2 regions of the Micromonospora zamorensis genome follow, and region 2 is predicted to be linked to the other one. Evidence: riboswitches for the same ligand, from Rfam matches in the RefSeq annotation. Region 2 holds a riboswitch; the other holds the start of a gene.
The links. Region 2 has a riboswitch for S-adenosylmethionine ahead of GA0070619_RS06250 (ABC transporter substrate-binding protein). Riboswitches for the same ligand answer to the same signal wherever they lie in the genome.
Positions count from the first base shown of each region.

Region 1 (4,576 bases), 2.7 Mb from region 2:
CCAGGCCGATGCTGGCACGCAGCGCGGTGGGCGGCAGGTCCCGCCGACCGGTACGCCCCGCCGCCTCGGTGAGCAGCCGCCGGGCCAGCGGGTGAGCGCAGAACAAGCCGTCGCGTACGCCGATGTGGTGCTCGGCCGCCAGTCGCGCGGCCACGTCGCTGGATTCCCAGCCGGCGACCACGAACGAGACGATCCCGACCCGGGGCGCGTCCGGACCGAAGGTGCGCAGCTCCACGACGTGCGGCAGGGCGGCGATGCCGGAGCGCAGTCGAGCCAGCAGCGCCTGCTCGTGGGCGGCCAGTGCGGCCCGGTCGGCGTCGTCGAGCGCCGCACACACGGCTGCCAGCGCCACCGCGCCGAGCAGGTTCGGGGTGCCGCCCTCGTGCCGGGCCGGCCCGGTCGCCCAGGTCACGTCGTGGGTCGCCGGCCCGACGTGGCTGGTGGCACCACCACCGGCCAGGTACGGCGGGGCGTCGTCCAGCCAGTCCGCCCGGCCGATGAGCACACCCGCACCGAACGGCGCGTACAGCTTGTGGCCGGACACGGCCAGATAGTCGACGTCGAGGGCGAGCAGGTCGACCGGGACGTGCGGGGCGAGTTGCGCGGCGTCCAGCACGATCCGGGCGCCGTGCCCGTGTGCCACCCGGGCCAGCTCGGCGACCGGCCACAGCTCACCTGTCACGTTGCTGGCACCGGTCACCGCGACCAGCACCGGCAGCGCCGGGTTGCTGCCCCGGCGCAGCTCGGTGAGGGCGGCGGCGAGGTCGCGTACCGCCGCGTCGGGGTCGGTGGGCACCGGCAACCGCACCGAGCCGCGCGGCCAGGGCAGCAGGTTGGCGTGGTGCTCGGAGGCGTTGGTGACCACTGTCGTGCCGGCCGGCAGGGCCCGCGCCAGCAGGTTGAGCGCGTCGGTCGTGTTGCGGGTGAAGATCACGTGGTCGTCGGCGCGGCCGCCGAAGAAGTCACCGACCGTCTGGCGGGCCTGCTCGTAGGCGAGGGTGCAGCGCCGGGACAGCGCTCCCGCCCCACGATGCACGCTCGCGTACCAGGGCAGCAGTTCGGTCACCGCGTCGGCGGCGGCCCGCGCGCACGGTGCGCTGGCCGCGTAGTCCAGGTTGATCTCGCCCGGCACGCCGAGGACGTCCAGCGGTCGCGACGAGGCCGGCCGGGGCGCGGCGTCGACGCGGATGGGCAGCGAGGAGACAAGGGTGACGGACACGCCGGAACCTCCGGGGTCAGGGACCCCGGGTGCGGCATCGGGACGGGGTCCGCGCTTGCCCAGCACACCGATCGGGCTGGGCCCGGTCATCACCCGGGGCACCCCACCGCGAACTCGACGAGGGTTGCCGGCCAGCAAGCCGGGGCTTGACGCTGGCGCTCGTGACCTGCCGGCAGCATAGCGGCTGCCGATGCGACCGGACCAGCCGGCGGCAGATCGCTACGCTGACCGCATGGCCGACACCCCGCCCGGTTCACCCCTGCCGTCGTCGCCCGCGCCAGCGGCCCCGTCCGTCGGCGAGGCACCCCGGATGCCGCTGCGCCGACTGGGCTGGCGACGGTTCCTGGCGCTGGCCGGGGTGGTGCTGCTCATCGCCGCCTGCGCGGTGTTCATGGTCTTCACGCTCGGCCAGTCGCTCGGCGTGCAGGCCCTGCTGATCGGGGTGGCCGCCGCCATCCTGCCGGTTCCGGTGCTGGTCGCCTGCTTCCTCTGGCTGGACCGGTACGAACCGGAGCCGTTGAAATATCTGATCTTCTGCTTCGCCTGGGGAGCGTTCGTCTCCACCGCCGCCTCGCTCACCGTGAACGACTTCGCGGCCAACCGCTTCGAGGACTGGGGTCTGCCGTCCGCGCTCACCGGGGTGCTGGTGGCGCCGTTCATCGAGGAGTTGACCAAGGCGCTCGGCCCGATCCTGCTGCTGGTGTTCCGCCGCCGCGAGTGGTCCGGGATCACCGACGGCCTGGTCTACTGCGGGCTGTCCGCGGTCGGTTTCGCCATGGTGGAGAACATCCTCTACCTGGGCGGGTTGGGCTACGCGTCCGGTGTCGACCGGTACGGCCCGGCCACCGGCATCCAGCAGGTCATCGCGATCTTCATCCTGCGGATCCTGCTGTTCGGGTTCGCTCACCCGCTCTTCACCTCGATGACCGGTGTGGGGCTGGGCATCGCGGCGCGGACGGCCGACCGGCGGGTCCGGGTGCTCGCCCCGATCGGCGGCCTGCTGCTGGCGATGATGTTGCACGGCACGTGGAACCTGCTGCCCACGCTGACCCAGGCCACCGGCCAGGCGCTGATCATGCTGTACGGCTTCCTGGGCCTGATGGTGCCGGTGTTCTTCGGGATGGTGGGGCTGGCGGTGTGGCTGCGCGCCTGGGAGGGGCGGCTCACCGAGCGGACCCTGCCGGACTACGTACGCGCCGGCTGGCTGAGCCCGCCCGAGGTGGCCGCGCTGAGCAGCCTCGGCCGGCGGCACGCGGCCCGCAGATGGGCCCGGCGGGTCGCCGGCGACGCCGGGGTGCGCGCCATGCGCGGCTACCAGTCCGCCGCCACCCGGCTGGCCCTGCTGCGTGACGGCACGCTGCGCGGCCTGGACCGCAAGCCCGCCGACCAGGACCGGAGCGCACGAGAGGAGCGGGAGCTGTTGGACGCGATCACCGCGTACCGGTCGTTCTTCGTCGGCCGGGACCCGCAGGCCCCGACCGGGGTCTGGGACGGCAGCCGCTACCACCTGCGCTTCCCGGACGGTACGCAGCGCCCGGTGGACGCGCCGGACGAGCCGGTGGTGCCGATTCCGGTGGTGCTGGCCCCTGCTGCGCCTCCGGTGGGCTACGCCCCGTCCGGCTGGCCCGCTGCCCTGCGACCGCCCGCGCCCTGGCCGCCGAATCACCCCTGACGGCCGGCCGGCGGCCCAGCTCAGGTCATCAGGGTGGTGAGGAAGTCACCGAAACCCTGGAACATCGCGATCAGCGCTGCCCCGATCGCCTTGAACATCTGTGCGGCGCCGTCCGGCCGGAAGGCCACGAAGTAGATCAGGAACGCGACGCTGCCCCAGGTCAACAACTTCTTAACGAATACCGGCATCGTCCCTCCCCAGGGCCACGGTCGCCGGATGGCTTCCCGTCGTGCGGCCGGGCAAACGGCGCGCGGCGGGGCGTGGTGGCCCGGGGAGGTGCGTCAGAGGTAGAGGCCGGTGGGGTCGTTCTCGATCCGCTCGGCGGCCACGGCGTGCACGTCCCGCTCGCGCAGCAGCACGTACCCGCGGCCGTGCAGCTCGACCTCGGAGCGGTCGTCCGGGTCGAAGAGCACCCGGTCGCCGGAGACGATGGCGCGGACGTTCGGGCCCACCCCCACGGCGGTGGCCCAGGCGAGGCGCTTGCCGACCTGGGCGGTCGCCGGGATGACGATGCCGGCGGTGGAGCGACGTTCGCCCTCGCTGCCCTCCATCCGCACCAGCACCCGGTCGTGCAGCAGGCGGATCGGCAGGCCAGCGTCGAGATCGTTGTCGACGGTCACGCCGCAGACGCTACCGTGTGGCCGACGGCCGGCCGCCGGTGGTTACGCCGGTGGTGGCGGGGGCAATGTGTGGCGGAACTGCCCTACGGTGTCGGCAACGGACGTATGCTGTCCGACCTGTCGCCGTGGGCGGACCGATTTCTTCTGCCAGGAGGTGCGCTTGAGCCGCTTCGAGCGGGTACGCGGGCGGCTGCGCCGCGCCTACCAGTCACGACAGGAGTCGGCGCGCTCCGACGAGGGCAGCACGACCGAGGAGTTGAGCGGCGTGTCGGACGCCGCCCGGGTGGCGTCGCCGGCCGTTCCGGGGCCGACCGCACCGCCGAGCGCCTCGGTCTTCGGCGCGGAACCTCCGGTGGACCTGCACAGCTCGACCTCCAGCCGGGATGACGCTGACGTTCCGCACGGGCTGCGGATCGCTGCCGCGTGGTGCTGGCGCCTGATCGTGATCGGTGTGGTGGCCTGGGCCCTGCTCCGGATCGTCGGCACGATCAAGATCGTGATCATCCCGTTGGCCATCGCTCTGCTGCTCTCCGCGCTGCTCGCGCCGGCGGTGGGCTGGCTGCTGCGGGCCCGACTGCCCCGGTCGCTGGCGACGGCGGTGGTGCTGGTCGGCGGCCTGGCCGCGGTGATCGGCACGCTGACGCTGGTGGTCAACGAGTTCATCCGCGGTGTGCCGGAGCTCAGCGAGAAGTCCTCGGAAGGCGTGCGGCAGATCCAGGACTGGCTGAAGACGGGCCCGCTGCACCTCTCCGACGGCCAACTCGACCGCTACATCGACGAGGCGCAGGCCTGGATCAACGACAACACCTCGAACTTCACCAGCGGCGCGCTGAGCACGGCCGCGACGCTGGCGGAGGTGCTGACCGGCACGCTGCTGGTGCTCTTCGCGACGTTCTTCTTCCTGCGCGACGGCAACCGGATCTGGCGTTTCCTGGTCCGGCTGCTGCCCGTCGCCGCTCGGTGGAAGGTCGACGACGCGGGCCGCGCCTCCTGGCACACGCTCGGCGCCTACGTCCGCGCGACAGTGCTGGTCGCCTTCATCGACGCGGTCGGCATCGGCATCTT
Region 1 covers NZ_LT607755.1:5,754,706-5,759,281, reverse strand. Annotated here, with positions in the region: gene GA0070619_RS25695 (aminotransferase class V-fold PLP-dependent enzyme) at 1-1,189, opposite strand, end outside; SAM riboswitch class IV at 1,266-1,386, opposite strand; gene GA0070619_RS25690 (PrsW family intramembrane metalloprotease) at 1,410-2,891, shown strand; gene GA0070619_RS32890 (hypothetical protein) at 2,912-3,079, opposite strand; gene GA0070619_RS25685 (GroES family chaperonin) at 3,173-3,511, opposite strand; gene GA0070619_RS25680 (AI-2E family transporter) at 3,672-4,576, shown strand, end outside.
Region 1: it holds a riboswitch for S-adenosylmethionine, as region 2 does, so the genes downstream of both, GA0070619_RS25695 (aminotransferase class V-fold PLP-dependent enzyme) here and GA0070619_RS06250 (ABC transporter substrate-binding protein) in region 2, are expected to answer to the same signal.

Region 2 (4,576 bases):
GCGCAGCCGTCGGTCGATCCAGTTGACGACGTGCGTCAGCGGGACGGTCAGCGCCAGGTAGAACACCCCTGCCAGCAGCAGCGCCGACTCGTTGCCGGTGGTGGCCGCGTAGTCCTGCCCGATCCGGAACAGCTCCCGCTGGCTGGCCACCAGCCCGAGGAAGTAGACCAGACTGGAGTCCTTGATCAGCGCGATGAGCTGGTTGACCCAGGCCGGCAGCACCCGCCGGATGCCCTGCGGGATGATCACCAGCCGCATCGAGTCGGACCAGGAGAAGCCGAGAGCACGGGCACCCTCCAACTGGGCGGCCTCCACCGACTGGATGCCGGAGCGGAAGATCTCCCCGATGTACGCGGCGGCGATGAGCGACAGCGCCAGGATCCCCAGCGGGTAGGGGTCCGGTCCCCAGACCTGCATGCCCAGCGGGGCCAGCCCGACGCCGATCAGCAGGATCGTGGCCGCGGCCGGCAGGCCACGGAACACGTCGGTGTAGACCCGCGCCGGCCAGCGCAGCCACCGGCTGCGGGAGATTCCGGCGACGGCCAGCAGCAGGCCCAGCACCGAGCCGAGCAGGGCGGCGGAGACCGCCAGGATCAGCGTGTTGGGCAGCCCGACGGTCAGCATCTCGGGCAGCGCCTCGCCCATCGCCTCCCAGTCGAAGAAGGTTTCCCACAGGGTGCTCAACGGATCCATCGGTTGCCTCTCCTACCGCCCTGCTCGCTCGTCACCGGTTCAGGACGCGGTCGACGCGGACGCCGACGGCGCGACGGAGGTGGACGCCGACGGCGCAGCGGACCCGGTCGCCGACGGCGCAACGGACGCGGACGGTGCCGCCACGGTGCCGCTGCCCGGCGTGAAGTCCGCCGGGATCGGCCGGCCCGGGTAGTACTGCGCCTGCAACCGGCTCCACGTGCCGTCCGCGATGACCTCGTCGAGGCCCTTGTTCAGCGCCTCGCGCAGTTTGTCGCTGCCCTTGGCGACGGCGTACGCGGTCGGCGTCGGGCTGAGCTGCTTGGCAGCCACGGTGATCTTGCCGTTGCTGTCAGCGGCCGACTTCTCGCCGATCTCGGCCGGGGCGATCCACGCGTCGGCGGTGCCGGCCTTGAGCTGGTTGATCGCGCCGTTGTAGTCCGGCACCCGCACCGGGTCGAGCTGCTTTCCGCTGGCGTAGTCGTCCTGGACGGTGCCCTGCACTACCACGACCCGCTTGCCGGCGAGCTGGTCGAAGCCGGTGATCGGGGAGCCGGCCGGGACGTCCAGGCCGAAGTAGCCGAAGTCGTAGCCGTTGCCGAAGTCGACTGTCTTCTTCCGCGCCTCGGTGATGGTGATCGAGGAGCTGCCGACGTCGAACTTGCGGTTGTTGACCTGGGAGAGCAACGCGGAGAAGTCGGTGCCGACGAACTCCACGGTGAGGCCGAGCTTGCCGGCCACAGCGATCAACAGGTCGTTGTCGAAGCCGGTGAACTTCCCGTCCTTGAGGAAGACGTTCGGCGGGGCGTCGGTCAGGGTGCCGGCCCGCAGCACGCCCGGCTGGGCCAGGCCGTACGGGTTGGCGGTGGCGTCGGACGAGCTGTCGTCGCCGCAGGCGGTGAGCGCGGTGGCGGCCAGGATGGTGGCCGCGCCGAGGGCGGCGGCACGGGTCAGGGCAGGAAGAAGTCGCACGGGTGTCTCCGAGAGGTCGTGTCTCGGCACGCACGGGTGTGCGTCGCCGACGGTGCGCCCGATGGGCGTACCGGTGAGGGAGAGGGTTCGGGAGAAGTGCTGCGCTAGTGCGTCATGCCGCGACAGGCGGCGCTGCACATTCGCATCATGTCCACGTGCCGTCGCCGGGTCAGTGCCGGCGAGGGCCAACCGGCGCGGAGTTCTGCGACGTCGGTCGGTGGGGCGGTGCTGAGGATGCGCATGGTTCTCCCGGGTCTGTGCTGACCTGGGTGCCAGGCCACGCTTGCACCGACGTCGTGCCGGTGCCTGGTCTTCACCCGGGGCACCCCACCGCGGAGGAGGGTTGCCGGCCAGCGAGCCGGGGCTTCGCGCTGGCGCTCATGACCTGGGCCGAGGCTAGCAGCAGGCACCGGTGGGTCGTCCAGTCGTTATGAGCACGCTCACCGTGCGCGACGGGGTGCCCGGCCCCCCAGGTCAGCTGGCGTGTACGTGCGGCCGGCGGCGCGGGTCGGGCTCCTGGCGGCGCAGGATCTCCCGGGTGACCGAGGCGATCGCACCCTGCCCGAACGCCAGGTAGCGCAGGATGTTGCGGCCCGGGCTGCCCTCGCTCCACTCGAAGTAGATGTGTGGGCGTCGCCGGCTCCGGTCGCGGATCTCCAGCAGCAGGGCGGCGAGCGCGGTGGGCACCGAGGAGCTGGCCAGGCTGAGCACCGGGAAGCGGTGGTCCGCCATGCTGCCGCGGACCAGCAGTTCGGTTTCGAAGTCCGAGGGGTCGGTGACGTGCACCTCGACGAAGATGACGTCGCTGTCGTCGGGGAAGTCGTTGTCCGCCATGGTCTGTGCCAGCTTGGCGCGGTACTCCGCCACGTCCCGGCGGTCGGGTTCGTGCGCGATGAGGCGGATCCGCCGCCCGATGCGCTCGTCGATCATCCGGGTCGCGACCGGGTCCAGCTCGACCTGGTTGACCCGCAGCTCGTAGGCCCGGGACAACCGGGAGAGCACGGAGACCACGATGATCGCGCTGATGAAGCAGGCCGCGATCTTGACTCCGTCGGGGCGTTCCACCACGTTCGCCAGTGTGGTGTAGATGAAGATCACCGCGATGGTTCCGAACGCGATGGTGCGGCCGTGCTGCCGTCGCCGTCTCGCCGCGAGCGTCACCGCCGTCGCCGCCGACGTGATCAACACCAGGACCCCGGTGGCGTACGCGCCGCCCTGCGCGTCCACGCTGGCCTTGAAGAGGATCGTGATCAGGAACGCCACCGCGGTGAAGACCAGCACCAGCGGCCGGACCGCACGCGCCCAGGTGGGTGCCATGCCGTAGCGCGGCAGATACCGGGGTACGAGGTTGAGCAGACCGGCCATCGCCGAGGCCCCCGCGAACCAGAGGATCCCGATGGTGGACAGGTCGTAGACGGTGCCGAACACCTCCCCGAGGTGCTCGTGCGCCAGGTAGGCCAGCGCCCGGCCGTTCGCCGGCCCACCCGGCTGGAAGGCCTCCGGCGGGATCAGGACGGTGGTCGTCACGCTGCTGGTGATCAGGAAGACGCTCATGATCACCGCGGCGGTGGTGAGCAGCCGGCGCGCGCCGCGGATCCGGCCCAGCGGGCGCGCCTCGGAGTCCTGCGGGTCGCCTCGTACGCTCGGCATGACGGCCACTCCGGTCTCGAAACCGGACAGCCCCAACGCCAGTTTCGGGAAGACCAGCAACGACAGCCCGACCACCATCCAGGGATCGCCGTGCCCGGTGCTCAGCGTGGTGGTCCAGTCCTCGACGGCGCTCGGGTGCGTCACCACCCGCCACAGCGAGTCGACCATCACCACCGCGTTCAGCCCCAGGTAGAGCGCGACCAGGACGACGGCGATCCCGATGGCCTCGGTGAATCCCTTGAGGAACACGGCGCCCAGCAGCGACACGAGCACCAGCGTGACCAGCACCTCGTGTCCCTTGAGCCCGCTGGGCCAGAACGGGTTCTCGTCGATGTGCGCTGTCGCGTCGGCCGCTGAGAGGGTGATGGTGATGATGAAGTCGGTGGCCGCGAAACCGAGCAGCACCAGCACCAGCAACTTGCCCGGCCAGTAGCTCAGCAGGCGTACGAGCATCGCGATGGAACCCTCACCGTGTGGGCTCTCCACCGCCACCCGCCGGTAGACCGGCAGCGCGCCCAGCAGTGTCACCAGCACCAGCACCAGGGTCGCCACCGGCGAGAGCGCCCCCGCGGCCAGCGCCGCGATGCCCGGCTGGTAGCCGAGCGTCGAGAAGTAGTCGACGCCGGTCAGGCACATCACCTTCCACCACGGGTGGTGCCGGCGCTCCGGCGGTCGCCCGTGCGGCCCCGGGTGCTGCACGGGCTGCTCCGAGCCGGTGCCGAGCAGCCACCTCCGCAGCCGGCCCGCGCGTCTGTCGACCTCCACCGGAGCGTCCCCCGTCATCCCGCCCATGGTCACCGTGAGTATCCGCCCGTCGTACGGCGCCCGTCCGCCGGTGCGCGGAACCCAGCGGCCGCCGCAGCGGGTTTCGGGCCCGGGGCAGGGGGGAAGCAGCGCCCCCGGGTCGGCGGGCGTGCGCCGTGCCGGGCGTCGCCGGGGGAGGGGACTGGGCATGGTCGGTGGCCGTCGCTTCCGCCCGGGTGGTGGCTTCGGTCGCCAACTCGACGAGTACGAGACCAGGGTGGGCGTGCCGCCGTCCACGGACTCGTCCGCTGCGCCGGCCGGCGGGCTGGTGGACAGCGCGGTCTACATCCGAGGCCACCGGTTCGCCTCGCCGTCCGGCCTCGCCGAGACGTACCGCTGCCTGCAGGAGCAGGACGGCGCGATGGCCTGGATCGGTCTGTACCGGCCCGACATCGAGCAGATCACCTCGCTGGCCCGGGAGTTCCGGTTGCACGACCTGGCGGTCGAGGACGCGATCAAC
Region 2 covers NZ_LT607755.1:1,382,223-1,386,798, forward strand. Annotated here, with positions in the region: gene GA0070619_RS06245 (amino acid ABC transporter permease) at 1-693, opposite strand, end outside; gene GA0070619_RS06250 (ABC transporter substrate-binding protein) at 733-1,662, opposite strand; SAM riboswitch class IV at 1,937-2,048, opposite strand; gene GA0070619_RS06255 (APC family permease) at 2,137-4,095, opposite strand; gene corA (magnesium/cobalt transporter CorA) at 4,265-4,576, shown strand, end outside.